Regions from separate parts of the Pseudonocardia sp. WMMC193 genome, predicted to be linked through region 1. Evidence: riboswitches for the same ligand, from Rfam matches in the RefSeq annotation. Region 1 holds a riboswitch; the other holds the start of a gene.
The links. A riboswitch is a leader RNA that binds a small molecule or an ion and turns the genes downstream of it on or off. The one in region 1 is predicted to bind thiamine pyrophosphate.

Region 1 (11,702 bases):
TGGACCAGGTCTCCATGGCGATGGTCGGCATCGGCGGGCAGATCCTGGGCAGGCACAGCTGGAACCTGCACCGCACCACCCGGCTGCCGGGCGAGGTGATCACCCACGTCGCCGAGTCCGCACAGCTCCTGCGGGACGAGCTGGGCGTGCGGGAGCAGTCCGTCGGCGTGTCCGTGCCCGGGGTGGTCCGACGCGCGGACGGGCTCGTGTTCGAGGCCCCCAACCTGGGCTGGCGGGAGGTCGGGCTGGGCACGCGCCTGGAGGCGGTGCTCGGGTCGCCGACCGCCGTGGGCAACGACGGCGACCTCGGCGCGCTGGCCGAGCACCTGCGCGGCGCGGCCCGCGAGGTGGCGGACCTGCTCTACCTGTCCGCGGACGTCGGGGTGGGCGGCGGCGTGATCGTCGGCGGGGTGCCGTTCCGGGGGAGCAGCGGCTATCTCGGCGAGATCGGGCACATGATCGTCAAACCCGGTGGTCGGGCCTGCTTCTGCGGTGAGCAGGGCTGCTGGGAGACCGAGGTCGGCGAGCCCGCCCTCTGCCGCGCCCTCGGGCTGCCGGAGGACACCCCGCGCGGGGTGCTGGTCGCGGAGCTGCGCGGGCTGACCCGCGTCGACCTGCTCGACGAGGTGCGGGACTGGCTGGTCACCGGCCTGGTCACCGCCGTGAACCTGCTCGCGCCGGAGATGGTGGTGCTCGGCGACCTGTTCGCCGCCCTGCCCGCGGCGCTCGTCGAGCGGGTCCGCCAGGAGGTCCACGTCCGCAGCCTGGTCAGTCGGGCGGGCGGCGGCACGCGCATCGAGGTGAGCCCCCTGGGGCGGGACGGCAAGCTCGTCGGGGCGGCGGAGCTGGCGTTCGAGCCGGTGCTCGGCACGGTGTGACCGCGCGCCCGTGACCGTGGGTAGGGTCCGCGGAATGCTCCGGGTGCCCGCCGACGATCACCTCGCCGTCACCGTCCGCGTGCTCACCGCGCTCGGCGCACCGGAGGCCGCCGCGCGGGAACAGGGCGAGCTGCTGCTCGAGGGGGACCTGCGCGGACACGCGTCCCACGGCATCCGACGCCTGCCGGTGCTGGCCGGGCGGATCCGCGCCGGGCTCTGCGCCCCCGCGGCCGTTCCGCAGCTGGACTGGTCGACCCCCGCGGTCCTGCGAGTCGACGGTCGCACCGGGCTCGGCCCGCCCGTCGCCCACCGGGCGGTCGAGGCGCTCGTCGAGCACGGCACGGGGGTCGCCGTGGCGGCCATCCGGCGGGCCGGGCACCTCGGCATGCTCGCGCCCTACGTCGAGCGGCTGGCCGGGGCCGGCCTGATCGGCCTGGCCGTGACCACCAGCGAGGCGCTCGTCCACCCGTGGGGCGCCGCGCCGGCGATGCTGGGCACCAACCCGCTCGCGGTGGCGGTGCCGACCGACGGCGAACCCGTCGTCCTGGACATGGCGACCGGGCAGATCTCGCGCGGCAAGGTCCTCGACCACGCCCACCGCGGCGAGCCGCTGCCCGCGGGCGCCGCCGTCGACGCGTCCGGCGCCCCCACGACCGATCCCACCGCCGCCCTCGACGGCGCGATCTCGCCGTTCGGCGGGCCGAAGGGCTACGCGTTGTCCCTGGTCCTGGAGCTGATGGTCGCCTCGCTGACCGGCACCGCCCTCGGCCGCGAGGTCCGCGGCACCCTCGACACCACCGACCCGGTGACCAAGGGCGACGTGCTCATCGCGCTCGACCCCGCGGCGTTCGGCGGGGGCGTGGCCCTCGGTCCGTTCCTCGACGAGCTCCGCGCCCTCGACCCCGCCCCCGGCCACGCCGGCGTCCAGATCCCCGGCGACCGCGCCCGCGCCACCCGCGCGGCGAACCTGGCGGCGGGCGTGCCGGTCGACCCCGGCACCTGGGCCGAGGTCACGGCACTCTGATCGGGCCGCTGCGCCGTTCGGCCCACCCGATGATCGTCCGTGCGAGCGGGCGGGGCCGCGGTGGTTGACTACCCGCCGCACGACGGCACGGCGGGGAGGGGTTCACGGTGCATCCTGACGATCCCGGGATCATGGGTCTGACGCTGGAGATCGGCCGCACGGCTGTGGCCGCCGCCGACCTCGGGCCGCTCTTGCAGCGGATCTGCGCCACCCTGCCCGGCACCCTGGGCGTGCCCGCCGCGGCGATCGTGCTGGTCGAGCCGCCGGACACCCGGCTGGCGGGCGTCACGGCCTCGGGGCCGGACCCCGCGCGGCTCGGTGAGATGGAGCTGCGCGCGGGCACCGGCCCGGTCCAGGGCGCGGTCCGGTCCGGCCGTCCGATGGTCACGCCCGACCTCACCCGCATCGGGCCGCCCGAGCTCGCGGCCGCCGCGGCGGACACGGGTCTGACCTGCTCCGTCGTCGTCCCGCTGCGGGTGGACGGGGAGCCCGCGGGCGGGCTGCAGCTGTTCGGCCACCCCGGCCGACCGGTCGGCGACGGGCACGTCGATGCCCTCGCCGGGCTGGCGGACGTCCTGTCGGCCCGCCTGTCGGACGTCTGCGCGGTGCGCAGGCTGACCGGCACCGTGGCGCGGCTGACCGCCGAGCACGAGGCGGCGCTGCCCGTGGCCCACGCGGCCGGGATGCTCGCCGAGCGCTACCGCACCGACCCGGAGGAGGCGGGCCGCTTCCTCGACAGCCTGGCCCGCAAGACGGGCACGGGCCTCGCGGACGCGGCGCGCGCGGTGCTGAGCCGCACCGACGGCCTGGACGCCCCGACGACGGCGATCGCCCGGGTCCCGGCCCCGCGCGCGGGCCACGAGCAGCCCCCGGGTCCCGGCCCGCGCCGCCCGGTCGAGCCCCGCCCGGTCGAGCCCCGCCCGGTCGAGCCCCGCCCGTGGAACGGCCGCACCGCGGGCGCGACTCCGCCGCGGCACCAGGCCCCCGAGCCGCGGGGCACGCACCCGTCGGGCGACCGGCTCGCCCCCGGCCGCCCGGGCCCGGCGCGTCCCGTCGCCGACACACCGGCCCCGCCGCCCACCGGCGGGCGCCGCCACCTGCGCGAACCCGCCCCGGAGACCCCGGCTCCGCCGCCCGGCGGGCGGGCCCGGCACCGCCGCGCCGACATCGGGTGACGCATCCGGCGTTGGTGGGACACCCGCGCGACACGTAGGGTCTGCTCCCGTACCCGCGGGAGCCCCCACGTTCCGAGGCTGAGAGGGCGGCAGGACCGGCCGTCGACCGTTCGCACCTGACCCGGTTAGCACCGGCGTAGGGAGGTCGCCTTGCGCGCGCTCGTGTCTGTACTCCTCGGCGTGATCCTGCTCCTGACCGGCTGTTCCGCCGGCACCGGCGGCCCCGAGGCCGGCCAGAAGATCCGGGTCGCCCTGGACTGGACCCCGAACACCAACCACTCCGGGCTGTTCGTCGCCCAGCAGGAGGGGTGGTTCGCGCAGGCGGGGCTCGACGTCGAGTTCCTGCCGTACAACAGCACCAGCCCGGACACGCTCGTCGGCTCGGGGGCCGCCGAGTTCGGGATCTCCTTCCAGGACTCCTTCACCTACTCGAAGGGGGCGGGCGCCGACATCACCAGCGTGATGGCGATCCTGCAGCACTGGGCCACCGAGATCGCGGTGAAGGCGGACCGCGCCGACATCCAGAGCCCGAAGGACCTCGACGGCAAGACCTACGGCGGCTTCGGCGCGCCGTACGAGGTGCCGAAGATGCAGCAGGTGATCAAGGACGCGGGCGGCACCGGCGACTTCACCAGCGTCACGCTCGGGACCAGCGCCTACGAGGCGCTGTACGCGGGCCAGGTCGACTTCACCGAGCCGTTCGTGGCGTGGGAGGGCATCGAGGCGCAGCTGCGCGGGGAGCCGCTGAAGTCCTTCCGCTACACCGACTTCGGCTTCCCCGACGCCTACAACGTGCTGCTCATCGGCCACTCGCCCTGGCTCGCCGCGCACCCCGACGCGGCCCGGGCCTTCGTCCAGGCCGCCCAGCGCGGCTACCAGCTCGCCGCGGACGATCCGGCCCGCGCCGCGCAGGACCTGCAGGACGCCAACCCGGGCGCCTTCACCGAGCCCGAGCTCGTCACCCGCAGCCAGGAGATGCTGGCGAAGGACTATCTGAAGGACGCGCAGGGCCGCGTCGGCCCGCAGGCCCTCGACCGGTGGCAGGGCTTCTCCGGCTTCCTCGTCGACTCGGGCACCGTGGTGGACGCGAACGGGCAGCCGCTGCGGGCCCGCCCGGACTTCTCCACCTGGTTCACCAACGACTACCTCGGACAGCCCGCGTGACCGCGACCCTGGAGCGCCCGCCCGCGGCGGCCCGGCCGGTGCCGCGCAGGCCCGCGCGCTGGGCCCCGCCGGTCGTCGTGGTCGCGCTGCTGCTGGCGGGCTGGCAGCTCGGTGTGACGCTGTCCGGGGTCGCCCCGCAGGTGCTGCCCTCGCCGCTGCGGGTCGTCGAGCAGGGCTGGGCCAACCGCGCCGCGCTCTGGACCAACACCCTGCCCACCCTGCAGGTCACGGCCGTCGGGTTCGCGCTGTCGCTCGCCGTCGGCTGGGTGCTGGCGACCGCCGTGGACTTCTCGCCGTGGCTGCGCCGCGCCCTGCTCCCGCTGATGATCGCCTCGCAGACCCTGCCGATCATCGCGATCGCCCCGCTGATGATCCTCTGGTTCGGCTTCGGGCTGCTGCCGAAGGTGCTGGTCATCGCGCTGGTCACGTTCTTCCCGATCGTCGTCGGGCTCGTCGAGGGGTTCGCCCGGACCGACCGCGAGGCCTCGAACCTGTTGCGCAGCATGGGCGCGAGCCGCTGGACGGAGTTCCGCTACGTCCGGCTGCCGGGTGCGCTGCCGTCGTTCTTCACGGCGCTGCGCATCGGGATCACCTACGCCGTGACGGGCGCGATCTTCGCCGAGTACGTCGGCGCGCAGGCCGGGCTGGGCATCTTCATGAACCAGCAGAAGAACTCGTTCCGCACCGACCTCGTGCTCGCGGCGGTGGGGGTGTCGGCGGTGATCACGTTGGCGCTCTTCGCCCTCACCTTCCTGGTGCAGCGCCTCGTCGCCCCGTGGATCCGCAGGTGAAGATCAGCGTCCGGGACCTGGAGGTCTCCTTCGGCGACCTGCGGGTGCTCGACGGCGTGTCGTTCGACGTCGCGCCCGGGGAGTTCGTCTCGATCCTCGGACCCAGCGGCTCCGGCAAGTCCACCCTGTTCCAGGTGCTCGCCGGTCTGCTGGAACCCGACGCCGGCCGGGTCGAGGCGGCCAGCTCGGCCTACATGCCCCAGAAGGACCTCCTCTTCCCCTGGCGCACGGTGCTGGACAACACGACCCTGGGGCTCGAGGTGGCGGGCATGCCCCGGCGGGCGGCGCGCGCGAAGGCCGGGGCGCTGTTCGAGCCGTTCGGGCTCAGCGGGTTCGAGCACTCCCGCCCCGACGAGCTGTCCGGGGGGATGCGGCAGCGGGCGGCGCTGCTGCGGACCGTCGTGCAGGACCGGGACGTGCTGCTGCTCGACGAGCCGTTCGGCGCCCTGGACTCGTTGACCCGCACCGCCATGCAGGAGTGGCTCGACGAGATGCGGGCCCGGTTCGGCTGGACGGTGCTGCTCATCACCCACGACGTCCGCGAGGCGGTCTACCTCTCCGACCGGGTCCTCGTGCTCTCCCCGCGGCCCGCCCGCGTCGTCCACGAACGCCCGATCGACCTGCCGCACCCGCGCGAGGTGACGGCCGCCGCGGCCGTGGAGGTCGAACTCCGGGGGGCGCTGCGGTGAACATCAGCAGCGGGGCGCTCAAGCACGGGATCACCGAGGAGGAGATCCACACCGTGCTGGCGGCCCCGCTGCGCACCGTGGCGCAGGGGGAGCGGACGCTGCTGATCGGCGTCGGGACCGGCCGCGACCTGCTGGAGGTCGTCCACGACGGCGAGCGGGTGCTGCACGCCATGCGGCTGCGGCCGAAGAACTACCCCCACCTGACGGACGGCCTCCCCGGGCCTGGCTAGCATCGTCGCGTCCGGTATGACCCGTTCGGTCGGCCGACTCACCCCCGCGGCTGACGGACGACCACGTAGGGTCGTGCTCGACGGAGACGGAGCCTGCGGAGTCGACCATCGGGGTCGGCGGAGCCCGCGGAGTCGACCAGCCGGTCGTCGAGAGGTGGAGACGTGAGCGGTGGGATGACGCCGGAGACCGAGGGCGCGGAGCCGGCCGTGTCGTTCGCCGAGACCGGCCCGGCCGTCGTCGTGGTCGGGATCGGGGCGGACGGCTGGTCGGGCCTCGCGGGCACCGCGCAGGAGACCCTGGCCGCGGCCGAGGTGATCCTCGGCGGGCCGCGCCAGCTCGACCTGGTCGCGGGCAAGGTGACCGCCGACCTGGTGGCCTGGCCGTCCCCGCTGGTCCCGGCGCTGCCGGGGCTGCTCGCGCGGTACGCGGGCAGGCGGCTGTGCGCGCTCGCCTCGGGCGATCCCATGTTCTTCGGCCTGGGCGCCACCCTCGCGCGGACCGTCGGCGCGCGGCGCATGCACGTGATCGCCCACCCGTCGTCGACCACCCTCGCGTGCGCGCGGCTGGGCTGGCCGACGGAGGACGTCGAGGTGGTCAGCATCGTCGGGCGGCCGGTGGAGCGGCTGCGGCGCACCGTCTCCCCGGGCCGTCGGGTGCTCGTGCTGTCCGCGGGCGCCGAGTCGCCCGCCCAGATCGCCGCCCAGCTCACCGACGACGGCTACGGGCCCAGCAGGCTCACCGTGCTCGAGCAGCTCGGCGGGCCGGGGGAGCGGATGTACTCCGGGGTGGCGCGGGACTGGCTGCACCCGGAGGGGGACGCGCTGAACGTCGTCGCCGTCGAGTGCGCCGCCGAGCCCGGCGCCCGGGTCCTCGGTGAGGTCCCCGGCCTGCCGGACGACGCCTACGCCAACGACGGCCAGCTGACCAAGCGGGAGATCCGGGCCGTCACGCTGGCCCACCTGGCGCCGCGCCCGGGGGAGACCCTGTGGGACGTCGGCGCGGGCTCGGGCAGCATCGGCATCGAGTGGATGCGGGCGCACCGTTCCTGCTGGGCGATCGGGGTCGAGGCGGACGCCGTGCGCGCGGAGCGGGTGCGGGACAACGCGGACGCGCTCGGCGTGCCCACCCTGCGGGTGGTCACCGGCATCGCGCCGGAGGTGCTCAGCGACCTCCCCGTGCCGGACGCGATCTTCATCGGCGGCGGGCTGACCCGCGAGGGCGTGCTCGACACCTGCTGGGCGGCCCTGCCTCCGGGCGGTCGGCTGGTCGCGAACGGGGTCACGGTGGAGTCCGAGTCGGCGCTCGCCGTGGCGCAGCGGCGGTTCGGCGGGTCGCTGGTGCGCATGTCCATCGCCCGGGCCGAGCCGGTCGGCGGCTTCCTCGGCTGGCGGCCGGGCATGTCCGTGACGATCTGGAGCACGGTCAAGCAGTGACCGTCCACTTCATCGGGGCGGGTCCCGGCGCCGTCGACCTGCTCACGATCCGAGCGCGGGACCTGCTCGCGGCGTCGCCGGTCTGCCTCTACGCGGGCTCGCTGGTGCCGCCGGAGATGCTGGAGCTCTGCCCGCCGGGCGCGCGGACCGTCGACACGGCGCTGATGACGCTCGCCGAGATCGTCGAGGAGATGGTCCGGGCCCACGAGCACGGGCTGGACGTGGCCCGGCTGGCCAGCGGCGACCCGTCGGTGTTCTCGGCGATGGCCGAGCAGATGCGCAGGCTGGACGCGGCGGGCGTGCCCTACGACGTCACGCCCGGGGTGCCCGCCTACGCGGCGGCCGCGGCGGCGCTGCAGCGCGAGCTGACCGTGCCCACGGTCGCCCAGACCGTCACGCTGACCCGGATCGCGGCGCGGGCCACGCCGATGCCGGAGTCCGAGTCGTTGGCGACGGCGCAGGGCACGATCGTGCTGCACCTGGCCGTGCACCGGATCGACGAGGTCGTGAAGGAGCTCGCGCCGATCCACGGGTCGGACTGCCCGGCCGCCGTGGTCGCCCACGCCTCGCGCGAGCACGAGATCGTGCTGCGCGGGCGGCTGGACGACATCGCCCACGCCGTGCACGAGGCGGGCATCCAGCGCACGGCCGTGGTGATCGTCGGGCGGGCGCTCGCCGCCGAGCAGTTCCCGGACAGCCACCTGTACTCGGACGCCCGTTGCCGGTCCTGATCCTCGGGGGCACCTCCGACGCCCGACGGGTGGCGGAGCTCCTCCCCGGATCGATCTCCTCCCTCGCCGGGCGGGTGCGGCAGCCGATGCTGCCCGCCGGCGAGGTGCGGATCGGCGGCTTCGGCGGTGTCGCCGGGCTGGCGGCCTACCTGCGGTCGGCCGGGATCACCGCGGTCGTGGACGCCACGCACCCCTTCGCGGCGCAGATGACCGCGCATGCGGCGCAGGCGTGCGCGCTCACCGGGGTCCCCCTGGTGGTCCTGAGGCGTCCGGGCTGGAGCGGGGCGTTCACCCGGGTGCCGTCCTTTGCCGTGGCAGCGGATGTGCTGCCTTCCCTCGGATCCCGCGTGTTCCTGACGACGGGCCGCCAGGACCTCGCCGTGTTCGCCGGGTCGGACCTGTGGTTCCTGGTCCGCTCCGTCGACCCGCCCGCCCCGCCGACGCCGCGCCGGATGGTCTCGGTGCTAGACCGCGGCCCCTTCACCGTCGAGGGCGAGACGGCGCTGATGCGCGCCCACGCGATCGACGTCCTGGTCACGAAGGACTCCGGCGGCCCGACGGGCGCGAAACTGCAGGCGGCGCAGTCCCTCGGCATCCCGGTCCTGATGATCGACCGCCCGCCCCTACCACCGGGCGTCGAGGCGGTGGACACCCCGGCGGCTGCGGCAGACTGGACCGCCCATCGCACTATGGAACCTTGAGGCGATTGTGAAGCGCTTACCTGTGCATCAAGGTTCCATAGTGCGTCAGTAGTGGCGGGGGGTGAAGACGGTGGTTCGTCCGCCCCTTGTCACCGTGCGGGTTCGGCTGGAGCCGACGATCACCAGGGTGCGCATGTCCACCAGCTCCGGGTCGAGCTCGCCCAGCGTCGTGACCGTGATCCGCTCGCCCGCCCCGCCGACGTCGCGGCCCAGCACCACCGGCGTCTCGGGGGCGCGGTGGGCCAGCAGCGCGTCCCGGGCCGCCCCGACCTGCCACGGGCGGGCCTTGGAGCGCGGGTTGTAGATCGCGATCGCCAGGTCCGCCTGCGCCGCGTGCACGAGCCGGTCCACGACGGTCTCCCACGGCTTGAGCCGGTCCGACAGCGAGATCATCGCGTAGTCGTGCCCCAGCGGCGCCCCCACGGCCGCGGCCACCGCCTGCGCCGCGGTCAGCCCGGGCAGCACCCGCACCGGGACGTCGAGGTACTTGGGTTCCGACGCCACCTCCAGCACGGCCGTCGCCATCGCGAACACCCCGGGGTCCCCGGCGCTGACCACGACCACCGACCGGCCGCTGGCCGCCAGGTCGAGGGCGTGCGCGGCCCGCTCCGCCTCCACCCGGTTGTCGCTGGCGTGCCGGGTCTGGCGCGGGTTGGGCGGCACCCGGTCCAGGTAGGGCCCGTACCCGACGAGATCGTCCGCCTCGGCGAGCGCGGCCGCGGTCTGCGGGGTGAGCCAGTCCCGCCCCGCGGGCCCCGTCCCGACCACCGTCACCCCACCCCGTGAGTGGCGATAGTCGCTCTGGCGACTATCGCCACTCACGGGGTCGGTGGGCTCCTCGGGGACGCTCGCCGCGACCTCGCCGGGCAGGATCGCGATCGAGAAGTAGGGGACCGAGGCGGGGTCGACGTCCGCGAGCGCGCCGGTGCGCTGGCCCGCCATCGTGGCCCGCTCCACGAACCGGGCGCGGTCGAGCTTGCCCGCGTCCTCGAACGCCGCGCGCACGGTCCCGAAGGTCCGCCCCAGCTTCATGACGGCGGCGGAGTCGGTGACCCGCAACCGCTCCGCGAGCTCCTCGCGCGGCAGCGTCCCGGGCAGGACGGTGAGCACCTCGTCCCGCTCGACCAGGGGCTGACCGAGCGCGGCGGCGGCGCCGGCCACCGACGTCACGCCCGGGACGACCTCGGCGCGGAACCGGCCCGCGAGCCGCTTGTGCATGTGCATGTAGGACCCGTAGAACAGCGGGTCGCCCTCGGCCAGCAGTACCACGTCCCGGCCCGCCTCCAGGTGGGCGGCCAGCCGGGCGGCGGCCTCGGCGTAGAAGGCGTCGATCGCGCCCTGGTAGTCCGTGACGGTCTCCGTCGTGACCGGGTAGACCAGCTGCTCCTCGACCTGGTCGCCGCGCAGGTACGGCTCGGCGATGCCGCGCGCGATGGAGCGGCCGTGGCGCGCCGAGTGGTAGGCGACGACGTCCGCGGCCCCGATCAGCCGGGCCGCCTTGATCGTGACGAGCTCCGGGTCGCCGGGGCCGAGCCCCACGCCGTAGAGGGTGCCGTAGAGAGTGCCTGGCATGTCCTAGATCTCCTGCTCGCTGGCCAGCGCGTTGAGGGCCGCCGCCGTGATCGCCGACCCGCCCCGGCGGCCGTGCACCACGAGGAAGTCCAGGTCGGGGCGGGCCGCCAGGGCCTCCTTGGACTCGGCGGCACCGATGAAGCCCACCGGGATGCCGAGGATCGCGGCCGGGCGCGCGGCCCCGGCGTCGATCATGTCGAGGAGGTGGAACAGGGCGGTCGGGGCGTTGCCGATCGCGACGACCGCGCCGTCGAGCCGGTCTCGCCACAGCTCCAGGGCGGCGGCGGACCGGGTGGTGCCCAGGCGTTCCGCGAGCGCCGGGACCTCGGGCTCGCGCAGCGTGCAGACGACCTCGTTGTCCTTCGGCAGCCGCGCCCGGGTCACGCCGGAGGCGACCATCATGGCGTCGCACAGGATCGGGGCGCCGTCCCGCAGGGCCGCGCGCGCCGCCGTCACGACGCCGGGGGAGTACGCGATGTCGCCGGTGAGGTCGACCTGTCCGCAGGCGTGGATCATCCGGACGGCCACGTACCCGACGTCCGGCGGGAACCCGGACAGGTCCGCCTCCGCCCGGATCGTGGCGAAGCTCCGCCGGTAGATCTCCGCGCCGTCGCGGATGTAGTCGCTGGTCATGTCCTGTCCAATGCGGAGAGATCGGGAACGCGGAGATCGTCGATGCGGTAGGTGCCGTCCGGCTGCGCGACGACGTCGAGGTGCGGCCCGTGCGGTGCCCCGCACCGCCGCTCGCACCCGACGACGTGGGCGCGCGGCAGGTCGGTCGCGGCGGCCAGCAGGTCGCGGACGTCCCCCCGCACGTCCGCGTGGGACTTCGCGCACCCCGGCCGCCCGGCGCAGGCGCTGATCCGGAGCGCGGGATCGTCCGGGGTGCGCAGGCCGGCGGCGTGGAGTCGTTCCGCCGCACCGGGTCCGGGGTCCGCCAGCACGACGGTCCGCCAGGGCGTGACGATCACCTCGGTCGCGGACGCGGCGAGCGCCCGCAGCTGCGCCGCCGACACCTCCCCGAGCACCGGCGCCACCACGAGCGCGGGCCCATGATCCACGGTCGAGGAGGGAAGCGGTCGGTTTCCGACCGTCCCGCTCCCGAGGTGTGGATCATCCCCGTCGCCGTCCGCGCGCGGATCCGCGGCCGCCGGACCGCCCGCGGGTCCGGCCAGCGCCCGGGCGATGCGCGCCGGCGCGTCGGGGATCTCGCTCGCCCGCCAGGCACCGCACCCCGGCTCCTGCGTGCGGAGGGTGAGAAAGACCTCAGCGGCGGCGACCAGTAGGGCAGGCGCCTCGGCGACCGGGCACCC
Region 2 (11,702 bases), 3.2 Mb from region 1:
GACTTCGAGACCTGGCACGCCGAGGACGGCATGCCCACCCCGCGCGCGGTGAGCTGCTCGATCTCGCTCACCGAGAACTACGCCTACAATGGCTGCCTGATGATCATGCCGGGCTCGCACCGGACGTTCGTGTCCTGCGTCGGCGAGACGCCCGAGGACAACTACCGCTCCTCGCTCAAGGAGCAGGAGATCGGCACGCCCGACCCGGACAGCATCACCGCGCTGGCCAACCGGCACGGGATCGCGATGCTGACCGGCAAGGCGGGGTCCGCCACGTTCTTCGACTCCAACTGCATGCACGGCTCGGGGGACAACATCACCCCGTACCCGCGCTCGAACATCTTCATCGTGTTCAACAGCGTGGAGAACACCTGCGTGGAGCCGTACTACGCGCCGACCCGCCGCCCCGAGTACATCGGCGCCCGAGACTTCACCCCCGTCCGCTGACCGCATTATGGAACCATAACGTCGTCTGAGCAGGGTTTTTTCGACGTTATGGTTCCATAATGCGTCAGACGGGCGGAAGCGGTGTGAGGTTGGGGCGCTTGGGCAGGTTGCCGTCGCCGGTGTGGGCCCCGCGCAGGCGCTTGCGCGCGTAGGGCAGGACGTGCTCGCGCACCCACCTCAGGTCCTCGACCTGGCGGTGCCGCCAGTCCAACGCCTCGGCCGCGGGCCAGGGGGTGCGCCAGTCGATGCCCGCGACGGGCTCGCCCAGGACCTCCAACGCGCGCAGGGCGACCCGCTCGTGCGCCTCCGGCGTGAGGTGCAGCCGGTCGCTCGCCCAGGCGCGGGGGTCGGCGAGGACGTCCATGCCCCAGAGGTCCACGACGTGACACCCGTGGCGGTCCGCGACGGCCCGCAGGTTCTCGTTGAACGTGGCCACCCGCCCGCGGAGCCTGCGCAGCAGCATGTGCATGCGGCGCAGGTCGAAGCCGGTGAACATGATGATGTCCGCGCCCGTCGCCGCCAGCCGCTCGACGGCCGCGTCGACGCGCCGGGCGAGGTCGTCCGGGTCCGAGGTGATGCCGATGATGTCGTTGCCGCCCGCGCAGAACGAGATCAGGTCCGGGCGCAGCTGCTCGGCCACCGGCACCTGGTCGGTGACGATCTGGTCGAGGATCTTGCCGCGCACGGCGAGGTTGGCGTAGGTGAAGCCGGGCCTGCCCGCCGCCAGCCGCTCGGCGAGCCGGTCGGCCCACCCGCGCGGCGCGCCGTCGTCCCACAGGTCGTCCAGGCCCTCGGTGAACGAGTCCCCGATCGCCACGAAGCTGTTCCACCGGTGCACCGCACGGCTCCCTTCCCGCTCGTTCCCCCGGCGTCCACACCGCCGTCACCTTCTGATCCACACAGGATCACTCATGGGCGCGCGGTTGCGCCAGATGTGGGGTGATCTCGTGACCTCGATAGGGCACCCTAAGGAGGTGTCAGTCGAACCTCTCCCGCCGTGTCGCCCGTGACGACCCCGGAGCCGGACACCCGCGAGTCGCTGCGGGAGATCCTCGGCGGGCGGCGCGGCGCCGTCGACGCCTCGGTCCCGGTCGTCGCCTTCGTGCTGGTCTGGCTGCTGGCCGGGGCGCTGAGCTGGTGGTCCCCGGTGGGGATCGCCGCGGGCGCGGCGATCGTCGCCGGGATCGGGGTGGCCTGCTGGCGGCTGGCCCGCGGCAGGCGGCCGCGCGCCGTGCTCTTCGGCCTGCTGGGCGTGACGGTCGCGGCGCTGGTCGCGCTGTACACCGGCCGGGCCGAGGACTTCTTCCTGGTCCAGATCCTCTCGAACGTGGCGAGCGCGCTGGCCTGGGCGATCTCGATCGTCGTGCGGTGGCCGCTGCTGGGTGTCATCGTCGGGCTGGCGCTGGGGCAGAAGACGCGGTGGCGCCGCGATCCCGATCTGCTGCGCGGCTACCAGCGGGCGAGCTGGGTGTGGGTGGCGCAGTACGTCGTGCGGGTGGCCGTGTTCGTGCCCCTCTACCAGGCGGAATGGGTCTTCGCGCTGGGCGCGGCGCGGGTCGCGTTCAGCCCGGCGCTGGTGGCGCTGTCGGTCGTGCTCTCCTGGCCCGCGCTGCGTTCGGCGCTGCCCGCCGACCATCCGGGGATCCGGCACCCCCGGGTCGCGGACGCCCCACCCGAGGCACCTACTGTGGACGACCCCTCCACGAACGGGTGAGAACCCTCACGTCGAGTGATCGACTGGTGCGTTCCCAAGATCGTCCACGTTGATCCTCGTGGAGGACGCCCGAGCCTCGCGTGATGTGAACGGAGTCATGGTCCAGAATCCCCGCCGCCCCCAGCCCCGCACCCCCGACGCCCAGGGGTCGCCGCCGCTGCCCCGCTCCGGGGCCGCGCAGCGACCGGGTGGCACCGGCCCGTCGGGTCGGCGGCCGGAGGGGCCGCGCTCCGGTGGGCAGGGTCCCGCGGGACAGGTCCCGGGCGGGCGGCGGCCGGGCCGATCGACGTCGGGCGCCGGCCCGACCCACGTCCTCGGGGCGCACCGCACCCTCGCGACGACGACGGTCACGGAGCCCGAGAAGAAGAAGGTCGACCTCACCCTCACGAAGGTCGCCGCGGGGGCGGCCGCGGCCGCCACGTCCGCGGTGGCGGGCTCCTACCTGGGCGCGGCGGGGACGGTGGCGGGCGCGGCCATCGGGTCGGTGGTCACGACCATCGCCACCACGATGTACCAGCGCTCGCTGGACAAGACCCGGGAGACCGTCCTGCAGCGGGTCAAGCTGCCGGGCCGGGGCGCGGCGGACACGACCGTCCTCGCCGAGCCCGTCGACCCCCTCGCGACGATCCCGATGCAGCGAGACGGCGGGCTGGTCGCGCCGGTGCTGCCCGCCCCGGAGCAGCGGCCCTGGTACACCCGCAAGCGGGTCTGGGTGACCGCGGCGACCACCGTCGTCGCGTTCGCGGTCGGGTTGCTCGTGATCACCGGCGTCGAGTGGGCGAAGGGCTCGCCGATCTCCGGCGGGGAGTCCGGGACGTCCGTGGGGCGGGTCGTGACCGGCGGCTCGGCGCCGAGCGAGGAGCCGCGGTCCGAGACCACGGAGTCCCCCACCCCGACGACCACGGAGCAGGCCCCGGAGTCCTCCTCGGGTTCCGGCTCGGGTTCCGGCTCCGGCTCGACCGAACAGACCGGCGGCGCCTCGGCGACCCGGACCACCACCCCGAGCCCGTCGACCTCGCCGACGACGAGCCGCGCGCCCGGCACCGGGAACACCGGACCGGGCTTCGGGCTGCTTCCGCGGCCCGGCTCCTGACCTGTGAGCGGCGATAGTCGCTCTGACGACTATCGCCGCTCACAGGTTAGGGGAGGCGGGCGCGGAGTGACTCGGCTGCGGCCTTCGGGTCCTCGGCCTCGGTGATCGCCCGCACCACCACGACCCGGGTCGCGCCCGCGGCCAGGACGTCGTCGAGCCTGCCGTGGTCGATGCCGCCGATGGCGAACCAGGGGCGGTCCGGGGCGCGGCCCGCCACGGTCCGGACCAGGTCCAGGCCGGGGGCGGGGCGGCCGGGCTTCGTGGGCGTCGGCCAGCAGGGGCCCACGCAGAAGTAGTCGACGCCGGGCTCCTCGGCCGCGCGGAGGGTCTCGTCCGCGCTGTGCGAGGACCGGCCGATCACGACCTCGTCCCCGACGATCCGGCGCGCCCACTCCACCGGCAGGTCGTCCTGGCCGAGGTGCAGCACGTCGGCGCCCGCGGCGAGCGCCACGTCCGCCCGGTCGTTGACCGCGAGCAGCCGGTCGTGGCGGGCGGTGGCCTCGGCGAGGATCTCCAGCGCGGCCAGCTCGGCGCGCGCCTCGATGCCCTTCTCGCGGAGCTGGATCACGTCCACACCCCCGGCCAGCGCGGCGTCCGCGAACTCGGCGAGGTCCGGTCGGTCGCCCGTGCAGAGGTAGAGGCGGGCGTTCGCGAGGCGGGACAGCAACGTTGCACGGTCGAGTCGGGGCACGTCGGGGAAGCGTAGGGTGGGCCGCGCAGTCACGGGAGCCCGGTGGGGCTGAGAGGGAGCCGCAGGCTCCGACCGTCGAACCTGATCCGGGTCATGCCGGCGCAGGGAGGAGCGAAGCAGTGGAACTCGTCGTCGCCGGTGGCGGCGTCATCGGGCTGACGTGCGCCTGGCGCGCCGCGCAGGCCGGGTGGACCGTCGGCCTGTTCGACCCGGACCCCGAGTCCGGCTCGTCCTGGGTCGCGGGCGGCATGCTCGCGCCGGTCACCGAGGCGTGGCCGGGCGAGGAGGAGCTGCTCGAGCTCGGGCTGCGGTCCGTCGCGCTCTGGCCGGAGTTCGCGGCCGAGCTGGGGGATCCCGGCCTGCACACCGGGGGGACCGTCGTCGCGGCGACGGGGACGGGGGACCGCGCGGAGCTGGACTCGCTCGCCGACCACCTCGCCCGCCTCGGCAGGCCCGTCGAACGGCTGACCGGACGGGAGCTGCGCAGGCTCGAACCGGCCCTGGGCCCGGACGTCCGCGGGGGGCTCTCGGTGCCCGCGGACCTGTCCGTGGACAACCGGGCCCTGCTGGCGTCCCTGCGGACCGCGGCGGAGAAGGCCGGCGTGCGGATCGAGGAGCGCGCGTACCGCGGCGAACCCGCCGACACCCTGCTGATCTGCGCCGGGGCGCACTCGGCGGCGCTGCACCCGGCCCTGCGCGGGCTGGTCCGCCCGGTCAAGGGCGAGATCCTGCGGCTCGCGCACCGCCGCGGCGCCTTCCCGATGCCCGGCCGCACCGTCCGGGCGCTGGTCGACGGGCGCCCGGTCTACCTCGTGCCGCGGCCGAACGGGCTGGTCGTGGGGGCCACGCAGAGCGAACAGGGGTTCGACACCGAGCCCACCGTCGGCGGTGTCCGGGACCTGCTGCGGGACGCGGAGCGGATCGTCCCCGGGATCGCCGAGTACGGGCTGGTCGAGGTCGCGGCGGGCCTGCGGCCGGGCAGCCCGGACAACCTGCCGCTGATCGGCAGGCTGGACGACCGCACGCTCGTGGCCACCGGGCACAGCCGCAACGGCATCCTGCTGGCCCCGCTGACCGCGCAGCTGGTCGTGGCGGTGTTGGACGGCGGGTCGGTGCCCGCCGCCGTCGACCCGGGGAGGTTCGGATGAGGGTCGAGATCAACGGGACCCCGCACGACCTGCGCGCGGACGCCACCGTGGCGGACGCGCTGGGCGCCATCGACGCGCCCGAGCGGGGCGTGGCGGTGGCCGTGGACGGCACCGTGGTGCGCCGGGCGCACTGGGGTACCCCGCTGCACGAGGGCGCGGCGGTCGAGGTGCTGACCGCCGTGCAGGGAGGATGACGATGACGGAGCACGACGTGGACCAGCTCGTCGTCGGGGGCCGGAAGATCGGGTCGCGGCTGATCACGGGGACCGGCGGCGCCGCGAACCTGGAGATCCTGGAGCGGGCCCTGGTCGCCTCCGGCACCACGCTGACCACCGTGGCGATGCGCCGGATCGACGCGACCACCGGCACCGGGGTGCTGGACCTGCTGCGCAGGCTCGGCATCGAGGTCCTGCCGAACACCGCGGGCTGCCGCACGGCGGCCGAGGCGGTGCTCACCGCCGAGCTGGCCCGCGAGGCGCTCGAGACGGACCTGGTGAAGCTCGAGGTCGTCGCGGACGAGCGGACGCTGCTCCCGGACCCGATCGAGCTGCTCGACGCCGCCGAACAGCTCGTCGACGCGGGGTTCACCGTGCTGCCCTACACCAACGACGACCCGGTGCTCGCCCGCCGCCTGGAGGCCGTCGGGTGCGCCGCCGTCATGCCGCTGGGGTCGCCGATCGGCACCGGGCTCGGCATCCGCAACCCGCACAACATCGAGATGATCGTCGCCGAGGCGGGGGTCCCGGTGGTACTCGACGCCGGCATCGGCACCGCGTCGGAGGCCGCGCAGGCCATGGAGCTGGGGTGCGACGCCGTCCTGCTGGCCACGGCGGTCACCCGCGCCGCGGACCCGGAGCGGATGGCGCACGCCATGCGGCTCGCCGTGGAGGCCGGGCACGCGGCGCGGCACGCGGGCCGCATCCCGAAGCGGTACTGGGCGCAGGCGAGCAGCCCCGTGATCGACTGAACGCGCGTTAAGATCCGGGCGTGCCGCTGTTCGAGTTCGAGGGCCGCCGCCCCTCCGTGCATCCCACCGCGTTCGTCGCCCCCACCGCCGCGCTGATCGGCGACGTCCGGGTCGAGGCCGGGGCCTCCGTCTGGTACAACGCCGTGCTCCGCGGCGACACCGGCCCGATCATCGTGCGGGAGGGGGCGAACGTGCAGGACGGCAGCGTCCTGCACGGCGGCGAGGACCCGGCCACGGAGATCGGGGCGGGCGCGACCATCGGGCACCTCTGCGTGGTGCACGGCTGCGTGATCGGCCCGGAGTGCGTGATCGGCAACGGCGCCACCGTCCAGGACCGGGCGGTGATCGGTGCCCGCAGCCTGGTCGGGGCGGGCGCGCTGGTCGCGCCGGGCAAGGTGATCCCGGAGGGCACCCTCGTCCTGGGGGCCACGGCCTCGCCGCGGGGTCCGCTGACCTCCGAGGCCGAGTGGTGGGTGCGGAACAACCCGGGCTTCTACCGTGAGCTGGCGCAACGACACGCACGGACCGTCGCCGAGATCTGACGATCCGTAGCCGGGCTCTCCCCCGTTCGAGGGGTCCGGCGGCGCGGCGTGCCCGGCGTGTCCGGTTCGGTCGCCCATCCTGGAGCCATGCGCGGTCGGATCGGGTGGGCACTGCTGGCCCTGCTCGTGCTCGCCGGCTGTGCGGGCACCGGGGACGCCGAGGACCGCGTGGTCCCGACCGTGCCCGCCGTCCCCACGGTGGTGCCCGCCGACCCGACCTCCGGCGTGGTCCCGGTCTGGTTCGTGGGCAGCACCCCCGCGGGCGACCGGTTGTTCCGCGAGATCCGCGCCCTGCGCGACGGTGGGCCGGACGACGCCCCGCCCGACCCCGTCGGCACGGCCGTCACGGCGGTCCTCGACGGGCGGACCGACGATCCCGACCACCGCACCGACTGGCCGGCGGGGGTGCGGCTGCGCAGCCCCGTCACGCACGGGGCCGGCCTGCTGACCGTGGACCTCGCCGTCGCGGGGCCGCTGCCCGGCCCCGCGGGCCTCGCCCTGCAGCAGCTCGTCTACACCGTGCAGTCCGCCGCGGACAGCGACGATCCGGTGCGGGTGCTCGTCGGCGGCGAGCCCGCCGAGACGCTCCTCGGCGAGCCGGTCGCCGCGCCGCTCACCGCCGCGGACCCGTACCGCGTGCGGTCCCTGGTGGAGATCGACGACCCGGTGGACGGCGCGCGGACGGCCGGGCCGGTCGTCGTGAGTGGGGAGGCGGCGGTCTTCGAGGCCACCCTGCTCTGGGAGGCCCGCAACGCCGACGGCCGGGTGGTGCGGGCCGGCGTCGCCGCGACGGCGGAGGGCCAGCGGTTCGCGCCGTTCCGCGTCGAGATCCCGCTCGACCCCGGCGACTACACGATCGTCGTGTCCGAGGACGACTCGTCCGGGGGCGAGGGACGCCCGCCGATGACCGACCGCGTGCGCCTCACCGTCGTCTGACGGTGGGGCAGGCACCACCGACGGTCCACGGGGTGCCGCCCTGGGGTGGAATGTCCGGTTCCGCGAGCCTGGTCGCACACCGTCGACCAGGGAGAACGCCATGACCACCGCACTCACCACCCCCACCCGCGACCGCGCGACCGGCGCCGCCGGGATCGTCGCCGCCCTCGCCGCGGGCGGCTCCGGCGCCATCCTCGCCCAGGGCGAGGGCACCTTCGCCGACCAGCGGATCAAGAGCAGTGCCGAGCTCGTCGAAGCCATGAACCCCGAACTGATGATCCGGATCGGGGGCGGGCTCGGCCTGGTCGCGGTGATCGCGACGACCGTCTTCACGCTCGGCCTGGTGCGCCGGGCGGGGGAGCGCGGCGGCTGGGCCGAGGCGCTGCGGTGGTCCTCGATCGCCCTGCTCGCGACGACGTCGATCGGCGTCCTCATGCGCTACGTCGCCGCGGGCGGGGCCCCGGGCGCCATGGACCAGAGCTTCTACTCCACCGAGGCCAGCGCCACCGCCGCGGTGCTCGCCGACCAGATGTCCACCGGTGCCTACCTCCCCGCGCTCGGGGTGCTGCTGTGTGCCGGGATGCTCGCCCTGCGCGGCTCGCTGCTGCCCGCGCCGGTGGGAATCGTGGCGCTGGTGCTCGGGACGCTCTCGCTCGCCGCCACCCTCGGGCTCGGCCTGCCCTACAGCAGCTCCCTGGTGTTCCCGGTGTTCGCGCTGGTCGCGGGCGTCACGCTGCTCGTCCGCCCGGCCGGGCGCCGACGCCTCGCTACCGGGCGCTGAAGCGCAGCGGGACCCGCGGGCCGCGCAGGCCCGCGGCCCGCAGCTCGATCGACGCCAGCTCGGCGACGGCGTCCGGGTCGCCCGCGCGCCACGCCAGGGCCGGGTCCACCCCGTCTCCCGGGATCCGCCGCAGGACCAGCGCCCGCAACGCCAGCTGGTCGAGACCCCGCGCGCGGGCCGCCGCCGCGGCGGTCGCCGTGCGTGCGTAGCGGACCCGCAGCGGCAGCCAGATCGACAGCACCGGCAACACCCCGATCAGCCCGACGAGGATCGCCGCCCCCGTCGCGACGTTCGCGACCGTGTCGATCAGCTGCTGCCCGGCCGCGGTGAGGGAGCGGCCCGCATCGGTGCCCGGGGCGAAGGCGCCCGCGAGCTGCTCCCCGACGAGCGGCACGTTCCCGACCCCCCGCGCCGCCCCGTCGAAGGCCCCGGACACCGAGTCCCCGGCCTGCACCAACGTCCGTCCCGGCGACTGCAGCGTGAGCAGCAGGTCGTGCGCCGTCGCGGCCAACCAGATCCACGCCGCCGTCCAGCCCACGGCCAGCAGGTCCGCGACCACCTGCACCCCGAACCGCCCCGGCCGCTCCGCATACACCCGCATGCGCGGTTCCTACCAGCTCCCGCCCCGCACCGATGTCCGACTCGCGTGTCGAGAGCGAGGGACTCGCGTGTCCGACGTCTCGCTACAGGAGGCCGAGCTTGGTGGCGGCGTAGACGGCTTCGGCGCGGCGGCTGACCATGAGCTTGCGCATCAGGTTGCCCACGTGGAACTTCACCGTGGTCTCCGAGATGAACAGCTCGGCGCCGATCGCGCGGTTGGACAGGCCGCGGGCCAGCAGGCGGAGCACGTCGAGCTCGCGCTCGGTGAGCCGCTCGCGGTCGGGGACCCCGCCGGACAGCGACCGGACCATGGCGCTGGCGCTGCGGGCGTCGAACGCGGACTCGCCGCGGGAGACCGCGCGGATGGCGCGGACCAGCTCGGTCGTGTCGACGTCCTTGACGACGTAGCCGCGCGCCCCCGCCTGCACGGCCTCCACGACGAGTCGGTCCTCGGCGAACGTGGTCAGCACGAGCACTCCGATGCCGGGGTGGGCGGCACAGAGCGAGCGGCAGACGTCGAGCCCGTCGGTCTGCGGGCCGGAGGTGAGCTTGAGGTCCAGCAGCACGACGTGCGGGCGGGTCGCGGCCACGGCGGCGACGGCGTCCTTGGGGGTGCCCGCCTCGCCGACGACGCGCAGGTCCTCCTCGCGCTCCAGCACCGCGCGCAGGCCCTGACGCATGATCGAGTGGTCGTCCACCAGCACGATCCGCACCGGCACCGGGCGGGCCCGTTGCGGCCCGGGCCGCTGGGGCACCGCCGTGCGCGCCCCGTTCGGGGGCACCGGTCGCACTCCGCCCGTGGGCGCCGACCGCAGTCCGCCTCCGGGCGCTGGTCGCACCGTGTTCATCGTGCCTGCTCCTTTCCGGCCACAGGCACGTCGACCTGCACCTGCAACCCGCCCATCCGGGCTCTGCGGAACGTGACCGCCCCGCCCATCTCCGCCGCCCTGGTCTGCATGTTGACCAGGCCGCGGTGTTCGCCCGAGGGTCGCAGCGCGGACTCCTTGAGGCTGCGCCGCACCTCCTCGGGCCTGCCCCGGCCGTCGTCGGAGACGGTCAGCCGGACCGCGCCCGCCCGGTAGGCCAGGCGGATCGAGGCCCGGGAGGCCTCCGCGTGCATCGCCGTGTTGAACAGCGCCTCGCCCGCGATCCGGAACAGCGACTGCTCCTGGTCGGCGGGCAGCGGCACCGGCTCGCCGCCGATCCGGACGTCGATGCGCAGCTCGTCCGGCATGTGGACGGTGGTGAGCTGGCGCAGCATCGCCGGCAGGTCCTGGTCGGCGCTCTCGTGGTGGTTCAGCGCGTAGATCGCCGAGCGCAGCTGCTCGACGGCCCGCTTCGTCAGGTCCTTGGCGGTGTCGAGGTGCTCGAGCAGCCGCGGCTCCGTGATCTCGCCGCGCACCATCTCGATGTGCATCCCCGCGGACAACGCGTACTGGGTCACCGAGTCGTGCAGCTCGCGGGCGATGCGGTGCCGCTCGCTGTCCAGCACCTCGCGCTGGCGCGCGGCGCCCAGCTGTTCCTGTGTGGACTGGAGCTCGGCGTTGCGGGACTTGAGGTCCGCGGCCTGCCGGGCGGTGCGGGCGTAGAGCTTCTCGGACCGGTCGAGCAGGGCGCAGTTCTGCAGGGCGGACGCGGTCTGCGAGGCGAGGATGCGCATCACGGACAGGTCCGTGTCGTCGATCTCCCGCTCGCGCGGGGTCCACGCGACGAACCCGCCGACGATCCGGCTGTCCAGCCGCACCGGGACGTGCAGGTGACGGCGGGCGGTGTCCCGGTCGTGCTCGGGATGGTCGTGTCCGCCCCGGACGGCGGCGACGTGCGTGGCGACGTTCTCCGGGATGAGGCCCAGGTCGGTCCACTCCTCGCCGTCCGGGCCGAGCACGAGGTAGCGGGGCTGCGCGTCCGCCAACCGACCGTCGACCAGGGCGAACGCCACCCACTCCGCGGAGAGGTGATCGGCGGCGGCCTCGACGACGGCGCGCACGAGCGCCTCCGAGCCCTCCATCGTGCGGATGAGTGCCCCGGAGATCCCCTCGAGCGCGAGGATGACCCGACGCAGCCGGACGGCCGACACCCGGTACTCCGGGTAGAACGACGGCTTGCCCGAGCGCAGGCCGGTCAGCGCGTCGAGGTCCGGCCCCGGCCAGGAGCGGCCGGACGGCGGCTCGGTCCGTTTCGGGGGCCAGGCGGCGGACGTCACGGCGTCCGCCTCACAGGGCCGCTCGGAACAGCGTCGCCACCTGGTCGACGTCCGCGGGCCGCGGGTTCGTCGTGAGGCAGGCGTCGCCGAGGGTCAGCACGGCCAGCCGCGGGATGTCCGCCTCGGTCACGCCGAGCGCGCCGAGCCCGGCGGGCACCCCGACCTCGTCGCCGAGCTTGCGGATCGCGGCGGCGACCATGTCCACCGCCTCGTCCCCCGGCACACCGGGCCCGGCGAGCCCCATCGCCTGCGCGATGGGCACGAACCGTTCGGGGGTGGTGACGCCGTTGAACCGCACGACGTGGGGCAGCAGGACCCCGTTGACCACGCCGTGCGGCAGGTCGAGCATGCCGCCGACCTGGTGGGACATGGCGTGCGTCGCGCCGAGGATCGCGTTGGTGAACGCGAGCCCGGCCTCCAGCGCGGCCTGCGCCATGGCCTGGCGGGCCCGCCGGTCGTCCGGCCGGAGCATGGTGTGCGCGAGGTGTTCGTTGACCAGCGAGACGGCCTGCAGGGCGTGGTGGTCGGTCAGCGGGCCGTGGGCGAGGGAGACGAAGGCCTCGATGCCGTGGGTCAACGC

Region 2: linked by a shared signal. The riboswitch ahead of thiO (glycine oxidase ThiO) and the one ahead of L3X23_RS13245 (ABC transporter substrate-binding protein) in region 1 are both predicted to bind thiamine pyrophosphate.

Annotation. Positions count from the first base shown of each region.
Region 1 covers NZ_JAKKDO010000003.1:2,492,348-2,504,049, reverse strand. The annotation lists gene L3X23_RS13260 (ROK family protein) at 1-878, shown strand, start outside; gene L3X23_RS13255 (Ldh family oxidoreductase) at 913-1,902, shown strand; gene L3X23_RS13250 (GAF and ANTAR domain-containing protein) at 2,034-3,077, shown strand; TPP riboswitch at 3,131-3,222, shown strand; gene L3X23_RS13245 (ABC transporter substrate-binding protein) at 3,258-4,241, shown strand; gene L3X23_RS13240 (ABC transporter permease) at 4,238-5,032, shown strand; gene L3X23_RS13235 (ABC transporter ATP-binding protein) at 5,029-5,721, shown strand; gene L3X23_RS13230 (hypothetical protein) at 5,718-5,951, shown strand; gene cbiE (precorrin-6y C5,15-methyltransferase (decarboxylating) subunit CbiE) at 6,114-7,385, shown strand; gene cobM (precorrin-4 C(11)-methyltransferase) at 7,382-8,116, shown strand; gene L3X23_RS13215 (cobalt-precorrin-6A reductase) at 8,104-8,817, shown strand; gene L3X23_RS13210 (precorrin-2 C(20)-methyltransferase) at 8,863-10,389, opposite strand; gene L3X23_RS13205 (precorrin-8X methylmutase) at 10,393-11,022, opposite strand; gene L3X23_RS13200 (nitrite/sulfite reductase) at 11,019-11,702, opposite strand, start outside.
Region 2 covers NZ_JAKKDO010000003.1:5,650,096-5,661,797, forward strand. The annotation lists gene thpD (ectoine hydroxylase) at 1-447, shown strand, start outside; gene L3X23_RS28980 (SGNH/GDSL hydrolase family protein) at 512-1,285, opposite strand; gene L3X23_RS28985 (DUF3159 domain-containing protein) at 1,454-2,161, shown strand; gene L3X23_RS28990 (hypothetical protein) at 2,259-3,254, shown strand; gene thiE (thiamine phosphate synthase) at 3,301-3,945, opposite strand; TPP riboswitch at 3,967-4,071, shown strand; gene thiO (glycine oxidase ThiO) at 4,065-5,093, shown strand; gene thiS (sulfur carrier protein ThiS) at 5,090-5,287, shown strand; gene L3X23_RS29010 (thiazole synthase) at 5,290-6,060, shown strand; gene L3X23_RS29015 (gamma carbonic anhydrase family protein) at 6,081-6,602, shown strand; gene L3X23_RS29020 (Gmad2 immunoglobulin-like domain-containing protein) at 6,690-7,538, shown strand; gene L3X23_RS29025 (hypothetical protein) at 7,639-8,319, shown strand; gene L3X23_RS29030 (hypothetical protein) at 8,306-8,920, opposite strand; gene L3X23_RS29035 (response regulator transcription factor) at 9,003-9,674, opposite strand; gene L3X23_RS29040 (histidine kinase) at 9,764-11,122, opposite strand; gene L3X23_RS29045 (iron-containing alcohol dehydrogenase) at 11,133-11,702, opposite strand, start outside.